2 regions of the Streptomyces sp. WMMB303 genome follow, and region 2 is predicted to be linked to the other one. Evidence: predicted binding sites of a transcription regulator. Region 2 holds the regulator's gene; the other holds the start of a gene.
What was found. Region 2 encodes HrcA, which represses chaperone genes, less so after heat shock. Its sites were predicted from a motif close to TTNGCACTCNGNNNNNCNGAGTGCNAA; they were not measured.

Region 1: the regulator HrcA is predicted to act here: its motif matches at 1,099-1,125, upstream of groES (co-chaperone GroES).

The regions. Positions count from the first base shown of each region.
Region 1 is NZ_JARKIN010000001.1:6,179,694-6,194,494, forward strand. Features, by position in the region: gene groL (chaperonin GroEL) at 1-451, opposite strand, end outside; gene groES (co-chaperone GroES) at 632-940, opposite strand; gene P2424_RS26800 (class I SAM-dependent methyltransferase) at 1,356-2,543, shown strand; gene P2424_RS26805 (hypothetical protein) at 2,555-4,003, opposite strand; gene P2424_RS26810 (hypothetical protein) at 3,993-6,053, opposite strand; gene P2424_RS26815 (hypothetical protein) at 6,289-6,546, opposite strand; gene tsaD (tRNA (adenosine(37)-N6)-threonylcarbamoyltransferase complex transferase subunit TsaD) at 6,546-7,667, opposite strand; gene rimI (ribosomal protein S18-alanine N-acetyltransferase) at 7,660-8,295, opposite strand; gene tsaB (tRNA (adenosine(37)-N6)-threonylcarbamoyltransferase complex dimerization subunit type 1 TsaB) at 8,373-9,047, opposite strand; gene P2424_RS26835 (DUF2993 domain-containing protein) at 9,377-10,741, opposite strand; gene P2424_RS26840 (hypothetical protein) at 11,034-11,609, shown strand; gene P2424_RS26845 (hypothetical protein) at 11,677-11,901, opposite strand; gene tsaE (tRNA (adenosine(37)-N6)-threonylcarbamoyltransferase complex ATPase subunit type 1 TsaE) at 12,049-12,738, opposite strand; gene P2424_RS26855 (alpha/beta hydrolase) at 12,668-14,068, opposite strand; gene alr (alanine racemase) at 14,151-14,801, opposite strand, start outside.
Region 2 is NZ_JARKIN010000001.1:2,067,303-2,082,103, forward strand. Features, by position in the region: gene P2424_RS09445 (16S rRNA (uracil(1498)-N(3))-methyltransferase) at 1-734, opposite strand, end outside; gene P2424_RS09450 (nitronate monooxygenase) at 731-1,816, opposite strand; gene dnaJ (molecular chaperone DnaJ) at 1,904-3,037, opposite strand; gene hrcA (heat-inducible transcriptional repressor HrcA) at 3,039-4,055, opposite strand; gene P2424_RS09465 (MBL fold metallo-hydrolase) at 4,325-5,068, shown strand; gene P2424_RS09470 (DUF3097 domain-containing protein) at 5,110-5,958, shown strand; gene hemW (radical SAM family heme chaperone HemW) at 6,060-7,307, shown strand; gene P2424_RS09480 (SpoIIE family protein phosphatase) at 7,348-9,405, opposite strand; gene P2424_RS09485 (AMP-dependent synthetase/ligase) at 9,879-11,771, opposite strand; gene lepA (translation elongation factor 4) at 12,033-13,907, opposite strand; gene rpsT (30S ribosomal protein S20) at 14,163-14,429, shown strand; gene holA (DNA polymerase III subunit delta) at 14,791-14,801, opposite strand, start outside.

The DNA.
Region 1 (14,801 bases), 4.1 Mb from region 2:
CGGACAGGGCGGCGACGGAGGCGATGTCCTCCTTGGAGTCGATCGGGCGCGCGGTCTTGACCAGCTCGTCCGAGACGGCGGCGACCGCGGCGTCGATGCCCTTCTTCAGGGCGGCCGGGGAGGCACCGGCGGCGACGTTGCGCAGGCCCTCGCGGACCAGCGCCTGCGCCAGCACGGTGGCGGTGGTGGTGCCGTCACCGGCGATGTCGTTGGTCTTGGTCGCCACCTCCTTGAGGAGCTGGGCGCCCAGGTTCTCGTACGGGTCCTCGACCTCGACCTCGCGGGCGATGGTGACGCCGTCGTTGGTGATGGTGGGGGCGCCGAACTTCTTGTCGATGACGACGTTGCGGCCGCGGGGGCCGATGGTCACCTTCACGGTGTCGGCGAGGTTGTTGACGCCCCGCTCAAGGGCGCGACGGGCGTCCTCGTCGAACTTCAGGATCTTCGCCATGGAAGCTGTTGTGTCCTCTCACACGTCTCGCACGTCTCGTACGCGCCCGTGTCGGCCGGTACGAGCCGCGCCCTGGTCCCTGCTACCTCGCGCGAGGAGCGGGCACCAGGGCGCGTATCGACTGCACGCTGCGGCTTCGGAAAGCTGCCGCGTCCGTAGTCCGTACTGCTTCTCGCCGTACTACTTCTCGACGATCGCGAGAACGTCGCGGGCCGAGAGGACGAGGTAGTCCTCGCCGCTGTACTTCACCTCGGTGCCGCCGTACTTGCTGTAGAGCACGATGTCGCCGACGGACACGTCGAGCGGCAGGCGGTTGCCGTCCTCGAAGCGGCCCGGACCAACGGCCAGGACGGTGCCCTCCTGGGGCTTCTCCTTGGCGGTGTCCGGGATGACCAGGCCCGAGGCCGTGGTCTCTTCGGCGTCGAGCGGCTGGACCACGATGCGGTCCTCGAGCGGCTTGATGGCAACCTTGGAGCTGGCGGTCGTCACGATCCGACCTCCCCCTTCGGAGATCTCAATACGTCAAACTGAGGGCTTATGTCTGGAGTGGCGACCTGGTAGATCCGTCGTCGCGGGTGCCGGATCTGCCCGTCGCGTACTGCTGGCACTCACACGGGGAGAGTGCCAAGGTCGAGATTATGCCTGGCTTAGCACTCGGTCAAGCGGAGTGCTAGCCGCACCGGCTCGCGCCGATGTGAGAGGGCGCCCCCCTCACTCGCTCTCCGCGGGGATTCGCCGCGGAACCGCGGCTGTCCGCCGGGCGCGGCGCCGTCCTGGTCACTCGCGCGGTTCCCCGCGCCCTTCCAGGCGCCCAGCAGGTGCTCGGCCTTCTCCAGGGCCCCGAGCAGGACTTCCGGGGCGGCCCGGCGCACGGGACGCGGGAGCGGCACGGGACAATGGGCGGGTGGATCGTGAGGTGTTCGCGGAGCTGCTCTCCGACGAGGGGCAGGCACTGCTGCGGGAAGTACGGGGGGTCGAGCCCGCGCAGGAGCTCGCCGTGGCGACGCGGCTGCGGCAGCGGCACGAACCGGCGCTGGTGTCGGCGGCGCTGGCCCAGAGCCGGCTGCGCGCCCGCGCCGAGGCGAAGTTCGGCCCCGGCGACGCGCACGCCCTCTACTTCACCGCGGACGGGCTCGAACAGGCCACCCGCACCCCGGTCGCCCGGCACCGCGCCCGGCGGATGCGCGACCTCGGCGTCCGCAGCGCCGTGGACCTGTGCTGCGGCATCGGCGCCGACGCGCTGGCGCTGGCCCGGGAGGGCATCCGGGTGCTGGCCGTCGACCGCTCGCCGCTCACCTGCGCGGTGGCCCGCGCCAACGCCGCGGCCCTGGGGCTCGCGGAGCTGGTCGAGGTGCGGTGCGCCGACGTCACCGAGGTGGACACCGCCGGCTGGGACGCGCTCTTCGCCGACCCGGCCCGCCGCACCGGACGGGGCCGGGTCTTCGATCCGGAGAGCTACTCGCCGCCGCTGAGCTGGGCCGTGCGGGCGGCCCGTACCGCGCCGCTGGCCGCGCTGAAGGTGGCCCCCGGCATCCCGCACGAGGCGGTGCCCGCGGAGGCGGAGGCGGAGTGGGTCTCCTGCGGCGGCGACGTCAAGGAGGCGGTGCTGTGGTTCGGCGGCGGCCGGACGGGCACCGGCGGGGTGCGCGCGACGCTGCTGCCCGCCGGGGAGACCCTCGCCGGGGAGGGGCTGCCCGACCCGGAAACGGGACCGGTGGGCCGGTATCTCTACGAGCCGGACGGCGCCGTCGTCCGCGCCCATCTGGTCGCCGAGCTGGCCCGGCAGGTGGCGGGACGGCTGATCGACCCGACGATCGCGTACGTGACCACCGACGCGGTGCACCCGACGCCGTTCGCGACCGGGTACGAGATCACCGACGCGCTGCCGTTCAACGTCAAGAAGCTGCGCGCCCTGCTGCGGGAGCGCGGCGTGGGGGTCGTCACCGTCAAGAAGCGCGGCTCGGCGGTCGAGCCCGAGGAGCTGCGCCGGAAACTGAAGCTGGACCCGAAGACGGCGGGCGGCTCCTGCACCGTCTTCCTCACCCGGATCGCGGGCGCGCCCGGCATGCTGCTCGGGCATCCGCTGGCGTGACCGCGCGGGCCTCAGCGCCCCTGACGGGTACGGGTGCGGGTGAAGTCGCCGCGCAGGACGCGTTCGGTGAGCGTCTCCTCGGTCAGCGAGCCGTAGCCGGTCGCGGCCCACAGGCTGTGCTCGGGCGGGACCTCGAAGTACGGGACTCGGCGGCCGTCGTGCTTATGGGTGAGGACCTCCGGCGCGCGGCGTTCGGAGACCGCCGCGGAGCACTCCTGGCACGCGGCGACGCGCAGGGCCTCGCGGCGGCCCAGCGGTCGCCAGCGGATCCGCTCGGCGGCGGCGCCGTGCAGCGGGTCGAAGAAGCACAGCGGCAGCGTCGGCGCAGCGGTCCGGGCCTTGCGGCGACTGCGGGGAGCCGGCTCGGACCGCCCCAGCGCGTCCTCGCCCTCGTGCAGGAGCGCGAGGACGCCCGCGAGGTCGGGGGTGTCGCGGGCCTCGTCCAGCACGGTGCACGCCGCGGCGTAGGCGTCCAGGGAGAGCTGGAGCAGATCGCTGTCGGCGTGCTCGCCGGGTTCGTGGGCGATCAGCTTCTCGTTGTACGCGAGGAGTTCGCGCTGGGCGCGCTTGCGCAGGTCGCGCACGCCCGCCGTGCGCGCGGTGGCGAAGACGGAACGCGGCGAGGTGAACGGCGCCCGCGCCGAGGTACGCGCACGCCGCCGCACGGTGCGGGAGACCAGCACCGCGGCGGCCGCCACCGCCACCGCCGACCCGATCAGCACCGCGAGCAGCAGCGGGGAGGGGCCCGGGTCCGCGCTGCCGCCGTCCGGGCCACCGTGGTCCGCGCCGCCGTCCGCGCCGTTGTGGTCCGCACCGCCGTCGCGCTCCGCCGGGTCGTCGTCGTGCAGGTCCGCGGTGGCCTTCTCGTACTGCTTCCTGCCGTCGCCGGACCGCACGATCTCCAGCGCACGGGAGAACTTGACGTAGAGGCTCCGGTCCTTCATGTCGTCCTGGTGGCCGACCGCGGCAACACCCCAGAACGCCTCGTACCGGCCGTCGCGGGGGAACTCGTAGCCGTCCAGGAAGCCCTCGTTGGTGCTGAGGGTCATGTAGACGGCCTTCGTCTTCGAGCCCTCCCCGATCCGGTAGCGCACGACGTCGACCATTTTCTTCGGGTCGCCGCCCCATGCGTCGCCGGAGATGAGCGGGACGACGATGACCCGGACCGGCAGCCCCGACTTCTTGATCTTCGCGGCCAGCCGGCGCTGCTCGTCGGGCGGGAAGGCCGACCGGTAGGAGGGGTCGACGTAGACGGGCGAGGTGCGCAGCCCGTCGGCTATCCGCTGCCCCGCGGAACCGGCGTCGGAGGCCGCACCCGGATCGTCGTCGGCCCGGGCCGGTGCGCCGGCGGCGAGCGCGAGCACCAGTGCGGTGAGGACGGACACCAGGACGGCGGCGAGGGACCACCTCGGACCCGCCGCGGGATCGGCGCCGCGCGCGGTGCGTCGTTCAGTGGACACCCAGTTGCTCCCGGACTCGGCGGACTATCAGATCGGCGGTCAGCTCCGCACTGCGGCCGGTGCCCTGCGCTGCGAGCGGACCGGGGATGCGGTGGTAGGGCTCGTACGGTGCGGAGCGTGCGGCACCGGGTACGGGCAGGCGCAGCACCCGCGCGGCCACGGTCTCGGCGGCCCGCGCGGGCCGCGAGCCGGCCGTCGGCAGCGCGGCACGGCACTCGGCGCACAGCGGTCGGGACCGTGCGGATCCGGTCTCACCGGGGAGTTTCAGCCGTCCGGACGCGGGCGCCGGTCCGTGCAGCGGGTCGAGGGTGCACAGCCGGGTCCGGCCGGCGCCGCGGGCCGCGGGTGCGGCGCCGCGCTCCAGCAGGGCGCGGGCGACCCGGATCAGCGCGAGACCGGCGGCGAGGGTGGGCGCGTCGGCGTCGGCGTCCACCCGGTTGTCGCCCTCCTGGTCGAGGAGGAGGGTCGCGGCGTCGAGGCAGTCCCAGACCTGGGCGCGTACGGCGTCGGGCAGCCCGTGGGGGACCGCTTCGAAGGCGTCGTTCAGCTCGCCGAGTTCCCACCGTGCCGTCCGGCGCAGCCGCCCGGCCGGAAGGCGCGCGGGGAGTTGCGAGGGGATACCGCCCGCGCCGCTCGCCCGGGCGGCAGGCGCGGCCCGTACGGCGGTGCGTATCCGTCCTGCGGCGGCGAGACCGGCGGCCGTCACCCCGAAGGCGGCAGCGGCCCCCACCCCTCCCATCAGCAGTCCGGGCGTGAAGTCCTCCGCGTAGAGGGAGGGCAGTACGTCCTCGGTCACCGGATCGTCCGCGGCCGACGGCTCCAGGTAGGGGCGCCCGGGCGGGCCGTGCGGGGCGCGGCCGACGGCCCGGAGCACGCTGTCGAGCCGCTGGTAGAGCCCCTGGTTCTCGGAGTCCCCGGAGTCCTCCGCACCGGCCCCGTCGAAGCGCAGGTCCCCCGTGGTGTCCCGGAGCGCCGCACTGTCCAGCCGGGCGCCGTAGTTGACGAGTTCGAGGTCGCCGTCCTCGGAGGCGCCCGCGATCAGGTAGAGGCCGTCGCCGTCCTTCCCCATCCGGTCGTGCAGCCGGTCGTGCAGCCGTTTGGCGAAGCGGGCGCCGTCCCCGGCCGACTCGTCCGCGGTGACGAGGGGAACGACGGCGATCCGGACCCGAACGTCCAGGCGCGCCACCCGCTCCCGCAGCCGGTCGAGTTGGCTCCGGCTCAGCAGCCCGGCCCCGAGCGGGTCGACGTAGACGGGGTCGGCGCGCAGCCCCTGGGCGACTCGCACGGTCCTGGCGCGCAGGTCGGCGGCGGTGGGCGGCTTGTCGGCGTCGGAGCGGGTGTCGTCGAAGACGAGCGGCGCACCGGCGCCGATCACCAGGGCCGTTCCGGCGGCGACGGGCACCAGCAGCCGGAGCCGCGGCCCCTTCCCGCCCCGCCGGCGCCGGATGTACCAGCCGGTGGCGACCAGGAAGACCGGTACCCCGGTGAGCAGGACGCCGGTGAGGAAGCCCTGGTTCTCGCGGTCGGTGCGGCTGGTGTGGAGCTTGTCCGGTTCCTCACCGGCGCGGCTCGCCTCCAGTCCGCGCTCGGCGCGCCGCACCGCGTCGCCGGACCGCAGGACGTCCACGAAGTGCCGGAACACCTCCAGAGTGCCCGCGTCGTAGGGCAGTTCGAAGAGGGTCGCCGTGGCCGCGTCCCGGGCCGGTACGTCCACCCCGAACGTCTCGGTGCGCGGGCTCCCGCCGTCCTCGCCGAGCAGGACATAGAGCCCGTCCTCGCCGAGCCGGTCGTGCACGGCCGCCAGCAGTCCCTCGTCGCGCGCCGGCCCGGTCCCGGGGAGCACCAGCACATACGTCGGCACGCCGGTGCGCTTCGCCGCCCGGGCGAAGGCGGACCGGGCGGAGAGCGGGTTGGTCCGCGGAAGCTGGTCGGAGAGGTGGACGGGGTTCTCGCGCAACTTCTCGGCCAGGTAGGCGGCGGGCGTCGCCGGTCCGGCGGCCGCCGCCGTCCCGGAGGCCGCCCCGAGTCCGGCCATGGCCGTGAGCAGCACGGCCGTGCTCCACACACGCCACCGTCCGGAGTGTCCCGCCCCCCTGGCCATCCGCGTCCCCGCTTCCGACGTCGTTCCCGGCCCGCACAATCCTGCCGGGTGACACACCGTGAGCACATCCGGCCCACGCGTACATCGGTTCACATCCGGCGCAGGGGGTGCGCCTCACGCAGCGGCTCCGCGTGCCGGACGTACGGCGCTCCGGCTCGAGGCCCGGCGACGGTCCGGAGCGCCGTCAGACCCGCTCGAACCGCCACCGGTGCACCGGGCGGGCGGACAGCTCCGCCGGAGGGTCGGGCAGCTCGGGGACGTCCGCGTCGTACCCGCCCGCCCAGCAGGTGATGACCAGGACCCGGTCGCCCGGCGCTGTGAAGTGTTCGCGGCGCTCGCAGCGGGCGTCCGGGGGCAGTTCCCGGCCGCGGACCCAGGAGAGCAGTTCGGGACCGCGGCCGGGGGCGGCCTTGGCCTCCCACATGAGAGCGACGGTCGGCATCAGGCGTAGAGGTTCTTCCTGCTCAGCTCGTGCACATGGTCGTGGTCATGTCCGTGGGAGTGGTCCGAGGCCGCCGACGGGTCCGGCACATGCGGTTCCGTGACCGGGAGCGAGGAGTCCGCGGGCAGGTCCCAGGCGGAAGCGGCGCGGTTGCGTGCCACCATCTCGGCACCGAGGGCTGCCACCATGGCGCCGTTGTCGGTGCACAGCTTGGGCCGGGGGACCCGCAGGGTGATGCCCGCCTCGGCGCACCGCTCCTCGGCCATGGCCCGCAGCCGGGAGTTGGCCGCGACCCCGCCGCCGATCATCAGATGGTCCACGCCCTCGTCCCGGCAGGCGCGCAGGGCCTTGCGGGTCAGCACATCGGTGACGGCCTCCTGGAAGGAGGCGGCGACGTGGGCGACAGGCACCTCCTCGCCCGCGTTCCACTTCGCCTCGATCCAGCGGGCGACCGCGGTCTTGAGGCCGGAGAAGGAGAAGTCGTAGGGCGCGTCGCGCGGTCCGGTCAGCCCGCGCGGGAAGGCGATGGCCGCCGGGTCGCCCTCCTTCGCGTACTTGTCGATCACCGGGCCGCCGGGGAAGCCCAGGTTGAGCACCCGGGCGACCTTGTCGAACGCCTCGCCCGCCGCGTCGTCGATGGTGGAGCCCAGCGGCCGGACGTCGGCGGTGATGTCGGGCGCCAGCAGCAGCGACGAGTGGCCGCCGGAGACCAGCAGCGCCATCGTCGGCTCGGGCAGCGCGCCGTGTTCGAGCTGGTCGACGCAGATGTGCGAGGCCAGATGGTTGACGCCGTAGAGCGGCTTGCCCAGCGCGTACGCGTACGCCTTCGCCGCCGAGACGCCGACGAGCAGCGCCCCCGCCAGCCCGGGGCCGGCGGTGACGGCGACGCCGTCCAGGTCGGAGGCGGTGATCCCGGCGTCCTTCAGGGCGCGCTCGATGGTCGGCACCATCGCCTCCAGGTGCGCCCGGCTGGCGATCTCGGGGACGACGCCGCCGAACCGCGCGTGGGTGTCCACGCTGGAGGCGACGGCGTCGGCCAGCAGCGTGTGGCCGCGCACGATTCCGACGCCGGTCTCGTCGCAGGAGGTCTCGATGCCGAGAACGAGCGGTTCGTCAACCATGGCTCTTCGTTCCTTGGTGCGGGTGCGGGTGCAGGTGCGGGTTCGGGTTCGGGTGCGGAAGGGTGTTCGCGGGAGCGTCCCCCGAGGTGTCGGCGGCGGCCGCGTACGCGGCGGGGTCGGCCAGCCGCATCACCAGCGCGTCGGTACCGGTGGGCTGGTAGTAGCCGCGCCGGATGCCGATGGGTACGAAGCCGAAGCGCTCGTACAGGCGCTGCGCGGGCGCGTTGTCCACTCGCACCTCCAGCAGCACCTCCGCGCACTCGAAGTCCGTGGCGGCCCGCAACAGCGCCCGCAGCAGCCGCGCGCCCAGGCCGGTGCCCCGGTGGCCGGGCAGCACGCCGATGGTCTGGATGTCCCCCGTGCCGCCGACAGCCGCCAGACCGCCGTAGCCGACGAGGCTGCCCGCCGGACCCCCGCCCGCGGCGAGGGAGACCGGGGACGCCGGAGAGGCCGGGGAGACCGGGGACGCCGGAGAGGGGGCCGTGTCCTCGGCGACGAGGTAGCGCCGGGTGGCGTCCGCTCCCCGTGCGTACGCCAGCTCCGACCAGAACATCCCGGCCGACCAGGCGTCCTCGGGGAAGAGCTGCTGCTCCAGCGCGAGCACGGGCTCGATGTCCCACCAGCGCATCTCGCGCAGTCCGACGCGGCCCTCCCCGCCCTCCGGGCCACCCGCCCGCGCGGGGCCGGCGGCATGGTCGGCGGCGCTCACCGCGGGGTGACCACCTTGTAGTTGGCGGGCACCTGCGCGTCGGGCCGCCGCAGGTACAGCGGGCGCGGCGGCAGCAGCTCCTCGCCGCGCGCCAGCCGTTCGGCCGCGAGCCGGGCGAGCGCCGCGGCCGACTGGTCGGCGGGCAGGTCGTGGCGTACGCCCCGGAAGACCGACTCGTACAGCACCGCGCCCGCGCCGACGGCGGGCAGTGCGCCGATCTCCTCCTCGCGGGCCTCGATCTCCGCGGGCCGGTCCACCGCGGGGTCGGTGCTGCGGGTGCGCGCGTCGGCGTACCGGGCCCAGTAGACCTCCTTGCGGCGCGCGTCGGTGGCGACGACGAACGGCTCCGCCAAGCCGGAGGCGTACGCGATGCCGTCGAGCGTGCACACACCGTGCATCCGCTGGCCCAGCGCCGCCGCGAACGCCTCCGCGGTCGCCAGGCCGACCCGCAGGCCGGTGTAGGGGCCCGGTCCGACGCCGACCACCACGTCGGTGACCTCGGCCAGCTTCCGGCCCGCCTCCGCCAGCACCGCGTCCACGCAGGGCAGCAGCAGTTCGCCGTGGCGGCGGGCGTCGACCTGGTGGGCGGCGGCGAGCGTGCGGTCGCCGTCCGCGTCGTGGAGTGCGACGGTGACGGCGGGTGTGGCGGTATCCAGCGCGAGCATCAACACCCGACCAGCCTACGGCGCCCGCACGGCCCGCTCTCACCCGCGCGGGCCCGCCGCCCCTGTCCGGCGGCCGGGCCGAGCCGTACCTCTGAGATCCCCGCCCGGTGGAGCACCTGGTGCGTCACCGGTGAGGCACCAGGTGCTCCTCCGGGTGCATCGCCGCGTTCCCGCGCTCGTCGGCGCCGTTCCCGCGCTCGTCGGCACCTCGCGCGCCCCTGCGTCCCGCCGGTGGGCTGCCCGCCGCGCGCTCTGCCGCCCGTCCTCCCCTTCGACGTTCCCGCGGCGTTTCCCTCGTTCGTGGCTCCCTCGCCGGACGGGACGTCAGCGTCCGGTCAGCTCGACGAGCCGAACGGGACGTCAGCCCCGGTCAGCTCGGCGCGGATGCCCTCCTCGGCCACCGAGACGCCGCGCAGCCGCACGTCACCGGGCAGGTCGGGCAGCGTGACGCGGAGGGCGAGCTTGTCCGCGAGCTTCGGCTCCTCGATCTTCTCCAGGGCCGCCACCAGGGCCGGGTCGATTCCCGCCTTCTCCAGCAGCTTCGGATGCCGCACGGCGACGTCGAGCAGGTTGAGCCGCATCACCTTGTCCACGAAGTCCGGCGTCCCCGTCACCCGGCTCAGCTCCCGGTCGCTGTGCCGGGCCTGCCGCGCCTGCTCGGGCGTCATGCCGAACCGCCGCGCGATGGACCGCACCCCGAACAGGGCCCGCGCCTTGTCCCGGTCGTGCTGGATGCGCTCGGCCAGCGGACGGGAGAGCCGCAGTCCGGCCTCCTCGCCGGTGCCCGGGGTGAAGCTGAACAGCTCGGGCACGACCAGCCGCATGTCGTCCACCGTGGTGCCCACGCCGTGATCACCGGTACGGGCGAGACGGGCGCGCGCCCGCACCTTGACCTCGGTGTCCGCGACGGGCAGCTCGCCCGCCGCCAGCACGGTGTGCGGACCGCCCGGGGTGAACGTCACCTGCGAGGTGCCCAGTTCCCGGTCGAGGTCGTCGAAGTCGAGCAGCACATCGCCCTTCATCCGGCCGAGCACCGCGCCGCGGACGGAGGAGGGCGCGTCGCCGACGATCCGCACGTCCTCGACCCGGCCGCTGACCTGGGCCACCGAGACCCGCCCCGCCGGCACATCAGGAATCGCCACCTCCACATCGTCCAGCCGGTTCCGCGCCACCTGGGTGAGGAAGGGGAAGCCGTTGATATGCACTTCGGGGCGCGCGTGCAGCTTCAGCGCGCTCTGGACCTGGTCGGCGGCCTTGCCCTCGGCGTAGAGCGCGGCCCACCGGTCGGCGACGCCGAGGAACGCCAGCAGCGCGCAGCAGGCGACGCCGAGCTTGACGGTGCGGGACAGCCGGGAGCGGCGGCGCCTGCGGACGGCCCGCAGATACGGCATCCGGTCCTCATAGGCGGGCTCGTCGTAGTCGGAGCGCAGGCCGAGACCCCGCAGTCCGCCCTCGTGGGGCGCCTCGGACCCGGCGGCCGCGGACCCCGCCACGCCGTATCCGCCGTCCGCGCTCCCCGCGCCGTCCCCGAGCGCCTCGTACGGGTTGGGGGCGGGGATGCCGGGCGGAGCAGTGTCCGCCGGGGCCAGCGACGCCAGTTCGTCGTAGGGGTTGGCCGGAGCGTGGGGGTGCTCCGGGCCACCGTCCCGGCCCAGGAGGCCGTCCCCGCCGCGACCGGCCGCGGACCGGTCCCCGTGCATCCGGAACCGGTCCTGCTGGTCCTGGTGTTCGGGAACTCTCGGTATGGGGGTTGTGGAGTTTGTCGATGAACCGTGGGGGGTCATCGGCTTATGCGAACACAAGCGCGGACGTTACTCCAAGTTCCCGTTCCCGCCGCCCGGCGTTCCTCCGACCGCTGCCCACCGGCCCTGTGCTCCGCCCCGAACCGTGCGTGGCGCACCTGCTGCTACCGTCGACCCGAGGTCGGCTCCCGGACGGGACGGACGGCAGTCCGCCGCAGGAGCACGCGGGCAGGAGAGGTGGCAGCGCACGGTGGCACGCAGCAGCGGCAGCAGCGCCGGAGTGATCGTGGCCGGGCTGACGGCGGCGGCACTCGCCGTGGTCGGCTTCTTCGCCTACCAGGCGTCGGCCGCCCAGGAGCGCTCCGAGAAGCCGTCAGCCGCGAAGTCGGCCAAGCCCTCCCCCGGCTCCTCGGACGGGAAGGGCCGCACCCCCGCCGAGCGGGACACCGCGCTGCCCGGCGACTCGGGTCGGGGCCACCGCGTCGTCTACGCGCTGAAGCGGCAGCGGGTATGGCTCGTCGGCAAGAACGGCAAGGCCACCAGGACCTTCGAGGTCTTCCCCAGCACCGTCGACCCCGAGCCGGGCGCCTACAAGGTCACCTCGCGCGCCTCCCATGTGACCGGCTCGGACGGTGTTCCGGTCGAGAACGTGGTGCGGTTCGCCGACGTGGACGGCGTCACGGTCGGCTTCAGCGCGGCACTCGACGGGTCGAGGCCGCAGCCGGACGCCTCCCGCAGGACGGGCGGCATCCGCGAGAAGCGCACCGACGGTGAGGCGCTGTGGCTGCACGCGCCCATCGGCACCCGCGTCGTGGTGGTGCGCTAGCGACTCCCGTTCCCCGTCACCCTCGACCGGGCTTCCGGACGCAGCCGGCCGGGATCGGGCACAGCCCTCAGCGGCGGGCGGACCGGGTGCGCCGGGCCGGGGTGGCTTCCTCGTCGGAGGTTCCGGCGTCCGACGGCGGGCTGGAGACGGCGGCCGCGGCGGCGCAGGACGCGAGCAGCTCACTCATGGGCGGCGTGCCGTGCGGGGTGTGTCCACCGGCGGACGCCGACTCGTCCCGCGCAGGCGCGTGCGGCGCCCGCGGCGCTCGCTGCTGGGACTGCTGTGCGGTCATGGCTCCTCCAGGGGCGTCGGCACGGTAGCACTTAGGCATACCTAACCGTGCTCTCACCTCCCATGGGACCACGGTCCGCGCCGACCGCGCAACATCTTGCCGACACCATGTCGGCACACCGCGGCGCCGGAGCGCGGCGCCGGGCGGCTACCCGAGAGCTCCGAAGTCCGCCGCGGCCCAGCGCGGTCCGACCCCCACGAGGGTGACCGTCCGCACGTCCTCGGCCGCCTCCGGACCGGTGTCGCCGTCGCCTTCGCCGACAGGCGGGCCGTCGTCGCCGGACGGCGCGGCCCGGCCTGTCGCACGGGTGAGGACGACGTGCAGACGCTGCTCGGTGAGCTCCTCGACCTTGCCCTCACCCCACTCCACGACGACCACCGAATCCGGCAGCGAGACGTCCAGGTCCAGGTCCTCCATCTCCTCCAGGCCGCCGCCCAGCCGGTAGGCGTCCACATGCACCAGCGGCGGGCCGTCCGCCAGCGGCGGGTGTACCCGGGCGATGACGAAGGTGGGCGAGGTCACGGCGCCGCGCACACCCAGGCCCTCGCCCAGGCCGCGCGTCAAGGTGGTCTTCCCGGCGCCGAGTTCACCCGTCAGGAGGACGAGGTCACCGGCGCGCAGCAGTCCGGCCAGCCGCAGGCCGAGCGCCCGCATGGCCTCGGCCGTGGGCACGGTGAGGGTGGTCTCGTTGCGCAGGCTCTCCGCAGCGCCGACGGAACTGCCGGTGCTGCCGGTACTGCCGGTACTGCCGGTACTGCCGGTGCCGTCAGCGCCGGTGCGGTCGCCGGGAGGAGCCTGTGGAGGCGGAGCGGGGTGCTGGTCGTGCGGTGCTTCCATGGGTCCGGATGGTACGCGCCAGCAACTCGGCCAGGTGCTCGTTCACCGGCTCCGGGCGCTCCAGCATGGCCAGGTGACCGGTCGCCTCCAGCAGCACGTACGCGGCGCCCGGCAGCGCCACCACGATCCGCTCGCTGTGCTCGCTCGGCGTCATCAGGTCGCGGTCCCCGGCCAGCACCAGCGCCGGACGGTCGGCGAAGGCGGGCAGCGCGGCGGCCTTCTCGTGCTCGGCGAAGGCGGGATAGAACTCCGCGACGACGTCGACCGGCACGGACTCGATCAGCCGCTCCGCGAACCGCGCCACACCCGGGTCCACCTCACGGGGGCTGCCGAACGAGTACCGCTTGACGACCCCGGCGAACAGGTCGGCGGTGACCCGGCGGCCGCGCTCGACCAGGTCGGACTGGGCCGCCAGCGCGCGGAGCACCCCCGGCACCACCCGGCGCACGGTGCGCACCCCGGCGGCCGGCAGCCCGTAGGTCACCTCGCCGAGCCCGCCCGCGCTGGTGCCCAGCAGTGCCACACCCGCGACGCGCTCCTCGACGTACTCCGGGTACTGCTCGGCCAGTGCCATCAGCGTCATCCCGCCCATCGAATGACCCACCAGCACCACCGGCCCCTCGGGGGCGGCGGCGTCGAGGACGGCCTTCAGATCGCGTCCCAGCAGGTCGATGGAGACCGGCTCGCCGGCCGCGGCCCGCGCGGAGCGGCCATGGCTGCGCTGGTCCCAGTAGACGCACCGGACGGCGCCGCGCAGCGCGGCCCGCTGGAAGTGCCACACGTCCTGGCTGAGGCAGTAACCGTGCGAGAACACCACGGTCAGCGGCGCGCCGCCGGTGCCGGCGGCCCGGCCCCGCACCAGCTCCACCAGCCGCGCCCAGTATCCGGCCACCGGCCCGGCAGCGCCCTCGGCCGCCCCTAGGCCGCGCCCCGAAGCCGACTGCGCCCCGGGCAGCGGGACCGGACTGACCTCGGGGCCGCCCAGCCCGTCGCCGGACCCGGGGGCGGGCGCCGCGGGGTCCGTACCCGGAAGCGGGAAGTCGGCGGGCTCGTCGACCTCGTAGTACAGCTCCGTACCGTCCGCGGCCCGGACCCGGCCCGGAGTCCCCCGCAACGTGCCGTAGGGCCCCGCGGCATCCAGCGCCAGCCGCGCCTTGCGGCGGACGGAACGGTGCACGGTGAGGCGTTCGAGCGCGACCCCGGCCGCGACGGCGCCGAGAGCGGCGCCCGCGACACCCGCCCGGCGGCTCCAGCCCCCGCCTCCGGGCCCGCCGAAACCGCCGCCGGCAACCGCCCCGACCGCGTCCTGTGTGCTGCTGCTGTCGCTCATGCCGCCCCCGTCCGTCCCCTGCGCCCGGTTCCGTCCCGCCCGTCACCGGGGTCCGCGGCCGACCGGCGTGCTGCCGCCCGGCTCAGCCCTCGGCCTGCTCATTGGCGTATACCCGGGGTACCCGCGCGCTGATCCGGGTGACGATCTCGTAGGAGATGGTGCCCGCGGCACGGGCCCAGTCCTCGGCGGTCGGCTCGCCCCCGTCGCCGGGGCCGAAGAGGACGGCGCGGTCGCCCGCCGCGGCCTCGTCGCCGCCCAGGTCGACGACGAACTGGTCCATGGCCACCGTGCCGGCGACTGTCCGCCACTTCCCGGCGACCAGCACCGGGCCTGCCCCGGACGCGTGCCGCGGCAGGCCGTCCCCGTAGCCGAGCGGAACCAGCCCCAGGGTCGTCTCGCCCGGAGTGGTGTAGGCGTGCCCGTAGCTGACCCCGTGGCCGCCGGGCACCTGCTTGACCAGCGCCAGTGAGGCGCTGAGCGTCATCGCCGGGCGCAGTCCGAGACTGTCGGCCGTACCGACCTGTGGGGACGGGGAGAGACCGTAGACGGAGACGCCGGTCCGGACGAGGTCGAAGTGGGACTCGGGCAGAGTGAGGGTCGCGGGAGAGTTCGCGTGGTGCCGCACCTCGGGGTCGAGCCCGGCGCGCTCCGCGACCGCGACCGCTTCCCGGAAGGCGTCGAGCTGCGCGGCGTTGGCGGGGTGGCCCGGTTCGTCGGCGCAGGCGAAGTGCGC
Region 2 (14,801 bases):
CCCCACCGCCCGCACCGGGCGAGCAGCACCGCGGTGGCCGCCGTACCGGCCGTGGAGGTCCGCAGCACGCTCGGCCCGAGCCGCAGCGGCGCGGCCCCGGCCCGCGCGAAGACCTCCAGCTCCTCCGGCGCGACCCCACCCTCCGGGCCGACGACCAGCACGATCTCCCCCGCCTCCGGCAGGGCCGCCGAAGCCAGCGGCGTGCCGCCCTCCTCGTGCAGCACCGCGGCGAAGTCGGCGGCCTCCAGCAGCGCGGCGACCTCCCGGGTGGCGGCCAACCCGGCCACCTCGGGGAACCGCAGCCGCCGGGCCTGCTTGCCCGCCTCCCGCGCCGTGTTCCGCCACTTGGCGAGCGACTTGGCCGCCCGCTCCCCCTTCCACCGGGTGACCGCGCGGGACGCCGCCCACGGCACCACGGCGTCCACCCCCGTCTCCGTCATCGTCTCCACGGCCAGCTCCCCGCGGTCGCCCTTGGGCAGCGCCTGGACGACGGTGATCCGGGGACGGGGCGCGGGCTCGGTACGCACCTCGCGGACGGCGACCTCCAGCCGGTCCTTGCCCTCGGCCGCGGTCACGCTCCCGTACGCACCGGTGCCCGCGCCGTCCGTGAGGACGACCTCCTCGCCGGGCCGGAGCCGGCGGACCGCGACCGCGTGCCGCCCCTCCGGACCGTCCAGCACCACCGTGCCGGGCCGCAGCAGCCCGGCGTCGGCCAGGAACACCGGCGCGCTCACGATCCCGCCTCCCGCAGCTCGGCACGTGCCTCGTCGCACTCCGCCATCAGCACCTCCACGAGCTGCCCGGCGGGCAACTCCCGGGCCAGCCGGTGCCCCTGCCCCGCCCACAGCGCCATCGCCTGCGGATCGCCCGCCTTCGCCGCCGCCCGGCGCAGCCCGGCCGTCAGATAGTGCACCTGCGGATAGGCGGCCGGCGCGTACGGGCCGTGCTCGCGCACGAAGCGGTTGACCAGCCCCCGTGCCGGGCGCCCCGAGAAAGCCCGGGTCAGCTCGGTGCGGGTGAACAGCGGGTCGGTCAGCGCCCGCTTGTGCAGCGGGTGGGCGCCGGACTCCGCGGTGGCCAGGAACGCGGTGCCCAACTGGGCCGCGACGGCGCCCGCCGCGCGCACGGCGGCGATCTGCCGACCGCGCATCAGCCCGCCCGCGGCCACGAGAGGAAGCTGTATCGCTTCCCCGACCTGCGCGAGCAGGGACAGCAGCCCGACACCGGCGCTTCCCCGGCCGTCCTGCGGATCGTCCCGGTGCGTGCCCTGGTGGCCGCCCGCCTCGACGCCCTGCACGCACACGGCCTGCGCACCGGCCGCCTGCGCCACCCGCGCCTCGGCGACCGAGGTCACGGTGACGACGGTGCAGGTGCCCAGCGCCGCGAACCGCTCCAGCACCCGGCGGGCGGGGCAGCCGAAGTGGAAGGAGACGACCGGCACCGGATCGTCGTGCAGGACCGCGAGCTTCGCCTCGTAGGCGTCGTCCGTCTTGCCTTCCGGATCGCCCAGCTCCGTCTCGTACCAGGCGGCCTCACCGGCGAGCTGCTCGCGGTAGACCTCCACCGCGGCGGGGTCGGCGGTGCGGGGCTGCGGCATGAACAGGTTGACGCCGAACGGGCGCCCGGTGAGCTGCCGGAGCTGCCGGATCTCCTCGTACATCGCCTCCGGCGTCTTGTATCCGGCGGCCAGGAAGCCCAGTCCGCCGGCCTCGCACACCGCCGCCACCAGCTCGGGGCGGGAGACCCCACCCGCCATCGGCGCCTGGATGAGGGGGTGCGCAGTCAGCTCGGAGAGCGAAGGCGGCGAGGTGGACATGACCACATCCTGTCACGTCCCCTGTACGGCCCCGGCGCACCGCCCCCCGGCCCCGACCCGGGGGCCGGGGACCGCCGCCGGCCGCCCTCAGCGTCCGTTGAAGGCGTCCTTCAGGCGCGAGAACAGCCCCTGCTGCCCGGGCTGGAACTGGCCGGTGGGCCGCTCCTCGCCGCGGAGCTTGGCCAGCCGCCGCAGCAGCTCCTCCTCCTCCGCCTCCAGCTTGGTCGGAGTCGTCACCTCGACGTGCACGATGAGCTGGCCCCGGCCTCCGCCGCGCAGATGGGTGACGCCGCGTTCGTGCAGCGGGACCGACTGGCCGGACTGGGTACCGGGACGGATGTCGATCTCCTCCATGCCGTCCAGCGTCTCCAGCGGCACCTTCGTACCCAGCGCCGCCGCCGTCATCGGGATGGTGACGGTGCAGTGCAGGTCGTCGCCGCGACGCTGGAAGGTCGAGTGGGAGTTCTCGTGGATCTCCACGTACAGATCGCCGGCCGGGCCGCCGCCCGGTCCCACCTCACCCTCGCCCGAGAGCTGGATGCGGGTGCCGTTGTCGACACCGGCGGGGATCTTCACGGTGAGGCTGCGCCGCGAGCGCACCCGGCCGTCCCCGGCGCACTCCGGGCACGGAGTGGGCACCACGGTGCCGAAACCCTGGCACTGCGGGCACGGCCTGGACGTCATGACCTGGCCCAGGAAGGACCGGGTGACCTGGGAGACCTCGCCCCGGCCGCGGCACATGTCGCAGGTCTGCGCCGAGGTGCCGGGCGCGGCACCGTCGCCGCTGCAGGAGTTGCAGACGACAGCCGTGTCGACCTGGATCTCCTTGGTGGTGCCGAACGTCGCCTCTTCCAGGTCGATGTCCAGCCGGATCATGGCGTCCTGGCCCCGGCGGGTGCGCGAGCGCGGACCGCGCTGCGCCGCCGTGCCGAAGAAGGCGTCCATGATGTCGCTGAAGTTGCCGAAGCCCCCGCCGAAGCCGCCGGCGCCGCCGCCCGCGGCACCCGAGGCCGGGTCCCCGCCCAGGTCGTAGACCTGCTTCTTCTGCGGGTCCGAGAGCACCTCGTAGGCGGTGTTGATCTCCTTGAACCGCTCCTGGGTCTTCGGATCCGGGTTGACGTCCGGGTGCAGCTCGCGCGCGAGCCTGCGGAACGCCTTCTTGATCTCGTCCTGCGAGGCGTCACGCTGCACGCCGAGGACCGCGTAGTAGTCCGTCGCCACCTTATGACTCCGCCAGGATCTGTCCGACGTACCGTGCCACTGCGCGTACAGCTCCCATCGTTCCGGGGTAGTCCATGCGGGTCGGTCCGACCACGCCGAGTTTGGCGACTGCTTCGTCGCCCGAACCGTAACCGACCGAGACGACCGATGTGGAACTCAGCCCCTCGTGCTGGTTCTCATGCCCGATTCGTACGGTCATACCCGGATCCTTGGCTTCTCCGAGCAACTTCAGCAGCACGACCTGCTCCTCCAACGCCTCCAGAACGGGCCGGATGGTGAGCGGGAAGTCGTGCCCGAAGCGGGTGAGATTGGCGGTTCCGCCGATCATCAGCCGCTCCTCGGTCTCCTCGACCAGGGTCTCCAGCAGGGTGGCCAGCACGGTCTGGATCGTGCCCCTGTCGTCGGCGTCGAACGCCTCCGGGAGGTCCTGCACCAGGGAGGGGACCTCGGTGAACCGCTCACCGACCACCCGGCTGTTGAGCCGGGCTCGCAGGTCGGCCAGCACCGCCTCGCCGATCGGCGCCGGGCAGTCGATCAGCCGCTGCTCGACGCGGCCGGTATCGGTGATCAGCACCAGCATCAGCCGCGCGGGAGCCAGCCCGAGCAGTTCCACGTGCCGCACCGTCGAGCGGGTCAGCGACGGGTACTGCACCACGGCCACCTGCCGGGTGAGCTGCGCCAGCAGCCGCACCGTGCGGCCGACGACGTCGTCGAGGTCGACGGCGCCCTCCAGGAAGTTCTGGATCGCCCGGCGCTCGGGCGAGGAGAGCGGCTTGACCCCGGCGAGCTTGTCGACGAAGAGGCGGTACCCCTTGTCGGTGGGGATGCGGCCCGCGCTGGTGTGCGGCTGGGCGATGAACCCGTCGTCCTCCAGCGCCGCCATGTCGTTGCGGACCGTGGCCGGGGACACCTTGAGGTTGTGCCGCTCGGTGAGGGCCTTGGAGCCGACCGGCTCCTCCGTACCGACGTAGTCCTGGACGATGGCGCGGAGCACTTCAAGTCGTCGCTCGCTGAGCACGGCGCACACCTCCCGTCCGGCCGCTGGTCCGAGGTCCCGTTTCCGGCGGCTGCCCTCTGGCACTCGTCGTACCGGAGTGCCAAGCCCCTGGGCCAGTGTACGGCCGGTCACCACAGCCGGGGCAAGGGCCGCCCGCCCGCGGGCCCGACGGTACCCCGCCCACGCTCCCGGGCGCGGCTTCCGGACGCGGCTTCCGGACGCGGCTTCCGGACGCGGCTTCCGGAGCGGCCGGGAGCGCAGCGTACGGGCGCTGCGGTTAGCGTCGTCCCATGCAGCCGTTCGCAGAAGACGCCAGGCAGGACCCGTCGGCCGCCGACAGCCGCTGGGAGCGGATCGCCCCCGGGGTGCTGCGGCGCAGGCTGCCGCAGTGGGACGCGACGGTCGGCGCCGTCACCGGGGACAGCGGCGCGCTGCTCGTCGACACCGGGTCCAGCCTGCGGGAGGGCGCCGGAATCCGTGCGGACGTGGCCGCGCTGCTGGGGCGCCGGGTGACCCGGATCGTCCTCACCCACCCGCACTTCGACCACATCTTCGGCACCGCCGTCTTCTCCGGCGCCCAGGTGTACGCGGCCGTCGGCGTCCGCGAACTGCTGGCCCGCGGCACCGACGCACTGCGGGACGACGCCGTGGCGCACGGCCTGCTGGAGGACGAGGCGGGCGAGGCGGCCGACGTGCTGGTGCGCCCGCACCATCCGGTCAGCGGGCAACTCACCCTCGACCTGGGCGGACGCGAGGTCGTACTGGTGAACGTGGGTCCCGCGCACACCGAGCACGACCTGGCCGTTCTGGTGCCGGGCTCCCCCGACGTCGTCTTCTGCGGCGACCTGGTCGAGGAGTCCGGTGCACCGCAGGCCGGTGCGGACGCCCATCTCGCCCGCTGGCCGGCCGCGCTGGACCGGCTGCTGGCCCTCGGCGGCGAGGACGCGGTGTACGTGCCGGGGCACGGGGCGCTGGTCGACGCGGCGTTCGTGCGCACGCAGCGGGACGAGCTGGCGCGCCGCTCCGCGCCGTAGGGCGGGCGGCGGGCCGCGGGGCACGTAGCAGAATGAGCGGCATGCGCAGCCGTTACGACAACCCGGACCTGACCCCTCCGTGGAAGCGGCCCCGAGCCGTGCCGGAGGTGGCCGCCGAGCCGGACCTGGTGGTGGAGGAGGTCAGCACCGGGTTCTGCGGGGCTGTCGTGCGGTGCGAGAAGACCGCCGAGGGCCCGACCGTCACCCTCGAGGACCGCTTCGGCAAGCACCGGGTCTTCCCCATGGCGGCAGCGGCCTTCCTGCTGGAGGGGCGGACGGTGACGCTGGTGCGGCCCGCGCCCGGCGGCGGGCCCGGCGCGGGCGCCCCGGCCGGGCGGCAGCGGACGGCCTCCGGCTCGCTGGCCGTACCGGGCGCCCGGGCCCGGGTGGCACGCGCCGGCCGGATCTACGTCGAGGGGCGGCACGACGCCGAACTGGTCGAGAAGGTGTGGGGCGACGACCTGCGCATCGAGGGCGTGGTCGTGGAGTACCTGGAGGGCGTCGACGACCTGCCCGCCGTCGTGGAGGCGTTCTCGCCCGGCCCCGGAGCCCGCCTCGGCGTGCTGGTGGACCACTTGGTGCCCGGCTCGAAGGAGTCCGGGATCGCCGCGGAGGTCTGCGGGGACCACGTGCTGGTGGTGGGGCACCCGTACATCGACATCTGGGAGGCCGTGAAACCCGCGTCGGCGGGCATCCGGGCCTGGCCGCGCGTTCCGCACGGCCAGGACTGGAAGACCGGCGTCTGCCGCGCCCTCGGCTGGCCGGAGCACACCGGCGCCGCCTGGCAGCGGCTGCTGGGGCGGGTGCGCAGCTACCAGGACCTGGAGCCGGCGCTGCTGGGCCGCGTGGAGGAACTGATCGACTTCGTGACGGCCCCGGACGGCGCCTGACCGTCCCGGCGAGCCGCGCCGGGCACGGGCCCACGGGCGCGTGCTGCTCCCCCGGAACCGGCGGCTGCCGCGTCCGCGCGCGGACCGGGGACAATGGACGGATGCCCTCCGCACTGCCCGACGGCGAGCCCGTACCGTTCGACGGTTCGCTCCCCCCGCACGCACTGACCCGCGGCGCCGACAGCGCACGCCCGCTCGGTGTCTACCTCCACGTCCCGTACTGCGCCACCCGCTGCGGCTACTGCGACTTCAACACCTACACCGCGCCCGAGCTGCGCGGCGCCGACGGCGGGGTGGCCGCCTCGCAGGAGAACTACGCGCACAGCCTCACCGAGGAGATCCGGCTGGCCCGCCGGGCGCTGGGCGAGGATCCGCGCCGGGTCCAGACGGTGTTCGTCGGCGGCGGCACCCCCACCCTGCTGCCCGCCGCCGATCTGGGCCGCATGCTGGCGGCCGTCCGGGAGGAGTTCGGCCTGGCCGAGGACGCCGAGATCACCACCGAGGCGAACCCGGACTCGGTGGACCCCGGCTACCTGGCCGAACTGCGGGAGGCGGGGTTCAACCGGATCTCCTTCGGCATGCAGAGCGCACGCGAGCACGTGCTGCGGGTGCTGGAGCGCACCCACACTCCCGGGCGGCCGGAGGAGTGCGTCGCCGAGGCCCGCAAAGCGGGCTTCGCGCACGTGAACCTGGATCTGATCTACGGGACGCCGGGCGAGACGGACGAGGACTGGCGCGCCTCCCTGGACGCCGCGCTGGCCGCGGGCCCGGACCACATCTCGGCGTACGCGCTCATCGTGGAGGAGGGCACCCGGCTCGCCCGGCGTGTGCGGCGCGGCGAGGTGCCGATGACCGACGACGACGTGCACGCCGACCGCTATCTGATCGCCGAGGAACGGCTGACCGCCGCCGGCCTGGAGTGGTACGAGGTCTCCAACTGGGCGGTGGCGGGCGACCCGGCAGCCCGGTGCCGGCACAACGAGCTGTACTGGACGGGCGCCGACTGGTGGGGGGCCGGGCCGGGCGCCCACAGCCATGTCGGCGGGGTGCGCTGGTGGAACGTCAAGCACCCGGCCGGCTACGCGCGGGCGCTGGCCGAGGGCCGCTCACCCGGTGCGGGCCGGGAACTGCTGGAGGAGGAGGACCGGCGGGTCGAGCGGATCCTGCTGGAGCTGCGGCTCCGGCAGGGCTGTCCCCTCTCGCTGCTGGCCCCCGAGGGCGTCCGGGCGGCCGCCCAAGCCCGCGCCGACGGGCTGCTGGAACCGGGACCGTACGAAGCGGGCCGGGCCGTACTCACGCTGCGCGGCCGGCTGCTGGCCGACGCGGTCGTCCGGGACCTGGTGGACTGAGCCGGCCTCGCCAGGGCGCGGAGCACGCGGTGCCGGCCGGTCAGCCGGTGTGCGCGACGGCGGCGGCGCCGGTGGCCTCCGGCAGTCGCAGCACCAGCATCGCGAGGTCGTCGGCGGGCAGATCCGGCGCGAAGGCGTACACCGCGCGGCGCAGCCGCTCGGCCGTCCCGCCCGCGTCCAGCCCCGCGGAGTCGGCGAAGCACGCCGCCAGCCCGTCGCCGTCGTCGAACAGCCGACGGCCACAGCGCCGTTCGGTCACCCCGTCGGTGACACACAGCAGCGTGTCACCGGGGTGCAGCGTGAAGGACTGGCACTCGTAGCCGACCTGCTGGGCGACCCCGAGGAGTAACTGCGGCAGCGCGGCGGTCCGCACCTGCCCCGCGGCGTCCCGGACCAGCGGCAGCGGATGCCCGGCGCAGGTGAGCGTGCAGTCCACCAGGCCGTCGCGGAAGGCGAGTTCCCCGTAGACGACGGACAGGAACCGGGCCTGCTCACCGACCTCCCGGTTGAGCCGGTCCAGGGTCTCGGGTACGGAGTGGCCCTCGCGGGCCAGCAGCCGCAGCACCGGGCGGGCCAGTCCGGTGACCACGGCGGCTTCGGGGCCGTTGCCGCATACGTCACCGAGTGCGAACCGCCAGCGGCCGTCGGGCAACCGCAGCAGGTCGTAGAAGTCGCCGCCCGCCCAGGTGCCCTCACCGGCCGGTTCGTAGACCAGCGCGGTGTCCAGGCCGGGTACGTGCATCTCCTCGCTGGGCAGCAGCCCGCGCTGGAGGATCCGGCTGATGTTCTCCTGGAGCGCGTAGCGGCGGGCGGAGAGCACCGCGAGCGCCACCCGGCGGGCGAAGTCCTCCACCAGGCCCAGCACTTCGTCCGGTATCCGCAGCAGTCCGGCGCGTCCGATCACCAGCGTGCCGACCGGGCGGCCGCCGACGACCAGATCGCACTGGGCCGAGGCGCCGCTGCCGCCGCCCGCCGCGGCATCTTCCGGCCGGCGCCAAGGGGACGCCTGCCCCGGCAGCACCCGCCCGACGGGGGCCGGCGGTTCCTCGGCGAGCCGGGCCCGCAACTCCTCGATCCGGCCCTCCTGCGCGTGCCAGACCCGGGCCAGCCGGGGCAGCCGGGAGCGCTCGTCGTCCCGCAGCCACACAGCGCACCAGTCGGCGAAGCGGGGCACCATCAGCTGTCCGGCGAGCGAGGCGACCCTGTCCTCGTCGGTGTGCCCGGCCAGCAGGTCGGACGCCTCGGCGAGGAAGGAGAGCGCGCCGTTGCACATCCAGTCCCGGTGCGGGAGCCGGGGCGTCGGGCACCGGGCGGCGAGCGCGGCGCCGCCCGGCCCGTCCGGCGGGCCCCCGGGCGGCCACGGGTGCGGGCCCGGCGGGAGGCCCTCGCCGGGCGCCTCGTGCCGGGCACCGCCGGGAGCGGCGCCGGCGGCCGGGGTGTCACGCGGCACGGGCCCGCGCGGCCTCTCCCGTGCGGCGTCCGTCTCCCGTGCGGCCTCAGCGGCTGCTCGTATGAACGCGGCTGCCTCTGCGCCGACGTCCGCGTCCGCACCGACGTCCGCGTCTGCGTCTGCGTCTGCGTCTGCATCTGCATCTGCGTCTGCGTCTGCGTCTGCGTCTGCGCCCGGAGGGTGGACGGCCGCTGTACCGAGCTGGAACCACACCGACTTGCGGTCCCTGCGGTAGCTGATACCCCACTCCTTGGCGAGCGCACCGACCAGCCGCAGACCGTGCCCCTCCTCACCATGCGCGGCCACCCGACGGGCCGGGTGACGGTCGGCGACCTCCGTGTAGAGGACCCCCGCGGCGTAACGGCACTCCAGCGCGACCGATGTTCCCGCGTGCACCACCGCGTTGGTGACCAGTTCGCTCACCAGCAGTACCGCGTCGTCCGCGGGGGTGCCATGCACGCCCCACCGGCCCAGCGCCACCCGGGCGAAGCGGCGCGCAGCCCCCGCCGCGAGCGCGTTGCCCGGCAGTTCCGTCCGCACGGCATGCGGCATCCCGCCCCCGCCGCGCACCGCGCTCCCCGTGTCCGCCTCGGCGCCGTCCGCCCTCTCCACCGGCTGCGCCATCCGCACCTCGTACCCGCTGTTCATCGCACCCTCCCGGGCCTTCCCCGGGCACACATCCCCCGGCCGTTCCCTCACCGCTCGGCGCGGTAGAGCAAGGGTGACAGAAGGGGCCCGCTCATATGCGCCGAGTCACGGAAATGGTTGGCCGAAGACTGCCGCTCACGCCCGTGCCCGGTTGACATCGCCCGGCCGCCGGATACTCTGCTCTTTTCCTCGGAGCCGGAGGCCGTGCTCGGGGATGCTCCGGTGCCGCCGGTACGGGCGGACCGGGAGGCGATACCGGGCGCTACCGCGGCAGGAGTGCGCGCTGGTGCTGCTGGATACGGTGTTGCCCGGGATGACGGTGTTGCCCGGGATGGATGGTCTCGAGACAGCACAGCGCGAGGGTGATCCGCGCCGCGGAAACCGCCGGTCGCACCGCCTCCCGGACGACTGCGCCGGGCGGCTGTCGACGGTGGAACGCCACCCGGCGGGCCGCGAGTCCGCGGCCCGCGGGCTCAGCGTTCGCGAGCGCCCTCGTACATCTCCTCGATCAGCTCGCCGTACTCCCGCTCCACCACCGGGCGCTTCATCTTGAGGCTGGGCGTCAGCTCACCGTGCTCGATGTCCAGGTCGCGCGGCAGGACCCGGAACTTCTTGACCGTCTGCCAGCGCTGGAGCCCCGCGTTGAGCTGCTCGACATAGCCGTCCACCAGGGCGCGCACCTGCTCGGAGGCGACCACCTCGGCGTAGGGCTTGCCCCTGAGGTCGTCCCGGTCCGCCGCCCACGCCGTGATCGCCGGTTCGTCCAGTGAGATCAGGGCGGTGCAGTAGTTCCGGCCCGCGCCGTGCACCAGGATGTTGGAGACATACGGGCAGATCGCCTTGAACTGGCCCTCCACCTCGGCCGGCGCGATGTACTTGCCACCGGAGGTCTTGATCAGGTCCTTCTTGCGGTCGGTGATCCGCAGGTAGCCGTCGTCCGACAGCTCGCCGATGTCACCGGTGTGGAACCAGCCGTCCTCTTCCAGCACTTCGGCGGTCTTGTCCGCCAGCCCGTGGTACCCCTGCATGATGCCGGGGCCGCGCAGCAGGATCTCGCCGTCGTCCGCGATGCGCACCTCGGTGCCGGGCATCGGCTTGCCGACGGTGCCGGTGCGGAAGTTGTCGGTGCGGTTGCAGAAGCTGGCGGCGGACGACTCGGTGAGTCCGTAGCCCTCCAGGACCGGGATGCCGGCACCGGCGAAGAAGTAGCCCAGATCGGGTGCGAGCGCGGCCGAACCGGAGACGCAGCCGACCATCCGGCCGCCGAACGCGTCCCGCAGCTTGCTGTAGACGAGCCGGTCGGCCAGCGCGTGCTTGACCTTGAGCCCGGCCGGCGCGTCCGGCACCCCGGTGCGGCGCTGGTTGTCCTGCGTGGTCCGTGCGTACTCACGGGCCACCTCGGCCGCCCACTGGAAGATCCGGTACTTGGCAGCGCCGCCGGCCCGCGCCTTCTGCGCGACGCCGTTGTAGACCTTCTCGAAGATTCGCGGAACCGCGCACATCTTCGTCGGCTGGACGACCGGGAGATTGTCGATGATCTTGTCGACCCGGCCGTCCACCGCGATGACGTGCCCGGAGTCGATCTGCACGGAGATCAGCATCTTGCCGAAGACGTGCGCCAGCGGCAGCCACAGGTACTGCACGTCGTCACTGTTCAGCAGGCCCGTCTGCGGCACCGCGCGAGCCATGTACGACCAGGCGTCCTGTGCCAGCCGGACACCCTTCGGCTTTCCGGTCGTACCGGAGGTGTAGATGAGGGTGGCCAACTGGTCCGAGCGCAGCCCCTGCACCGTCTCGGTGATGGCGTCGGGATGCTTCTCCCGGTAGGCGGCGCCCCGCCGCTCCAGCTCGGCGAATCTCAGCGCCCAGTCACCCGCCGCGTCCTCGGCCCCGGGCTCCCCGTCGACGAGCACCACGTGCGCCAGGTTCGGCAGCTCGTCCCGGTGCGCGCGGACCTTGGCGAGCTGCTCGGCGTCCTCGGCGATCAGCACCTTGCTGTCGGAGTCGGCGAGGATGTACGCCGTCTCGGAGTCGTTGGTGCTGGGGTAGACGGTGGTGGTGGCGGCGCCCGCGCACAGAACGCCCAGATCGGAGAGGATCCACTCGATCCGGGTGCTGGAGGCGATGCCGACCCGTTCCTCGGGACCCACCCCCAGGTCCATGAGCCCCGCGGCGATGGAGAACACCCGCTCGGCCGCCTCGCGCCAGCTGTAGGAGCGCCACTCGTCCGGGCCCTCGCCCTCGCCCGCGGGCCGGATCACCGGATAGCGGTACGCCTCCGCGTCGGGTGTGGCCTCGACCCGCTCCAGGAAGAGCGTGGCCACGGAAGGCGGCCGGTTCTCGATCAGGGACTGTGTGTCGCTCACGACATCCTCCGGGACCCGCGTCCTGCTTCGTCGTCCTGTTTCTCGTCCTGCTGCGTGTCGGCTCGCGCTTATTGACTCACGAGTAACTACTGAGCAGTGATCAGAGTAAAGGCAGCAGCCCCCTTACGTAAGGGGTCTACCGCTACGTAAGGGGGCTGCTGCGGAGCGCACACGGACACCGGTGACAGAGCCGCCGGCCCGGACCGTCGACGGCGGGGAGGCGGCCGGGGCGCGGACCGGCCGCCCCCGCGGCGCACCGGGCTACTTCTTGGCCTTGGCCTTGGCGTCGCCGCCGGAGTCGTCGCTGGAGAGCGCCGCGATGAACGCCTCCTGCGGCACCTCCACCCGCCCGACGACCTTCATCCGCTTCTTGCCTTCCTTCTGCTTCTCCAGCAGCTTCCGCTTCCGCGAGATGTCGCCGCCGTAGCACTTGGCCAGGACGTCCTTGCGGATCGCGCGGATCGTCTCGCGAGCGATGATGCGGGCGCCGACAGCCGCCTGGATGGGTACCTCGAACTGCTGCCGCGGGATCAGCTCGCGCAGCTTGTTGGCCATCCGGGTGCCGTAGGAGTACGCCTTCTCCTTGTGCACGATCGCGGAGAACGCGTCCACCTTGTCGCCCTGGAGCAGGATGTCGACCTTGACCAGGTCGGCCGTCTGCTCGCCGGTCGGCTCGTAGTCCAGCGAGGCGTAGCCGCGGGTCTTGGACTTCAACGCGTCGAAGAAGTCGAAGACGATCTCCGCGAGCGGCAGCGTGTACCGCAGCTCCACCCGGTCCTCGGACAGATAGTCCATGCCCTGCAGGGAGCCGCGCCGCGACTGGCACAATTCCATGATCGCGCCGATGAACTCGCTGGGCGCGATGAGCGTCGCCCGCACCACCGGCTCGTGCACCGTGGCGGTCTTCCCGGTGGGGAACTCGCTGGGGTTGGTCACCACATGCTCGGTGCCGTCCTCCATCTCCACGCGGTAGATCACGTTGGGTGCCGTGGCGATCAGGTCGAGGCCGAACTCCCGCTCCAGCCGCTCCCGGATCACCTCCAGGTGCAGCAGTCCCAGGAAGCCCACCCGGAAGCCGAAGCCCAACGCCGCTGACGTCTCCGGCTCGTAGGTCAGCGCCGCGTCGTTGAGCAGCAGCTTGTCCAGGGCGTCGCGCAGCTCGGGGTAGTCGGAGCCGTCCAGCGGGTACAGCCCCGAGAACACCATCGGCTTGGGGTCCTTGTAGCCGGGAAGCGGCTCCTCGGCGCCCTTGGCCAGCAGCGTGACCGTGTCGCCCACCTTGGACTGGCGGACGTCCTTCACACCGGTGATCAGATAGCCCACCTCGCCCACGGCCAGTCCGTCGGCGGGCGTCATCTCCGGTGAGTTCGCACCGATCTCCAGCAGCTCGTGGGTGGCCCCGGTGGACATCATCCGGATCCGCTCGCGCCTGCCGAGCATCCCGTCGACGACCTTGATGTAGGTGACCACACCGCGGTACGCGTCGTAGACCGAGTCGAAGATCATCGCGCGAGCCGGCGCTTCCGCGTTCCCGGTCGGCGGGGTGACCTGGCGCACGACCTGGTCCAGCAGCTCCTCGACGCCCTCACCGGTCTTGGCCGAGACGCGCAGTACGTCACCCGGCTCGCAGCCGATGAGGTGCGCCAGCTCGGCGGCGAACTTCTCCGGCTGCGCCGCGGGCAGGTCGATCTTGTTCAGCACGGGGATGATCGTGAGGTCGTGCTCCATCGCCAGATAGAGGTTGGCGAGGGTCTGCGCCTCGATCCCCTGCGCGGCGTCCACGAGGAGAATGCACCCCTCGCAGGCCGCGAGCGAGCGGGAGACCTCGTAGGTGAAGTCCACGTGCCCGGGGGTGTCGATCATGTTCAGGACGTGCGGGGTGGCCGCGTCGTCCGTGGGGGCCCAGGGCATCCGCACGGCCTGGGACTTGATCGTGATGCCCCGCTCGCGCTCGATGTCCATACGGTCGAGGTACTGCGCACGCATCTGCCTCTTGTCCACGACGCCGGTGAGCTGGAGCATCCGGTCGGCAAGCGTGGACTTGCCGTGGTCGATGTGCGCGATGATGCAGAAGTTACGGATCAGCGCCGGGTCGGTACGGCTCGGCTCCGGCGCGTTCGTTGGGGTCGCGGGCACGCAGTGTCCTGTCGGTTCTGGCCTGTCGGTTTCGGGCTGTCGGTTCTTGCGGCGAGGTCTCGAACACCTTCGGCGGCCCGGTGCGGGCCCGTCGAGACGGGTGTGTCGCATCCCATGGTCCCATGCGCGCGGGGCACCGACCGGATTGGGAGGGGTGCTGCCCCGGCTGGTAGCCTGACCGACTGTGCCTTATGGCACTGAAGGGTGCCTGCTCGGCACCAGCGTTTGAAAACTCCGAACCGCAAAGGCTCATTCGTGGCGAACATCAAGTCCCAGATCAAGCGGATCAAGACCAACGAGAAGGCCCGGCAGCGCAACAAGGCCGTGAAGTCCGAGCTGAAGACCGCGATCCGTCGCACCCGCGAGGCCGTCTCCGCCGGTGACGCCGCCAAGGCGGCCGAGGCGCAGCAGGTCGCCGCCCGGAAGCTCGACAAGGCCGCCAGCAAGGGTGTCCTGCACAAGAACAACGCGGCCAACAAGAAGGCGGCGCTGGCCAAGCACGTGGCCACCCTCAAGGGCTGACCGCCCTCTCGGAGCACTCTGCAGCTCGTCGGTCTTCCTGACCACTCGGACTGACCACTCGAACTGATCGCTCGGACGACATGTGGCGGGCCCTCTCTCATCCGCCGTACGCCCGAGCAACCGCTTGAGACAGGGCGCCGCACGCGGCCTGCGTTCGCCACGCGGGTGCGGCGCACCGGACAGACAGCGAAGGCCCCGCCCCAGCCCCTCCCCAGGGCTCGGGCGGGGTCTTCGTCATGCCGTCGGCGCCGTCCTCCGGCGGTGGAGCGGCGCATACCGGAGGGACCGGCGGGCGGACCGGCCGGCCCACGAGGCCGGGGGCTGCGAACCGAAGCTCTCGGAACGGCGACGGCGGGTGCGGTCAGCGGGAGC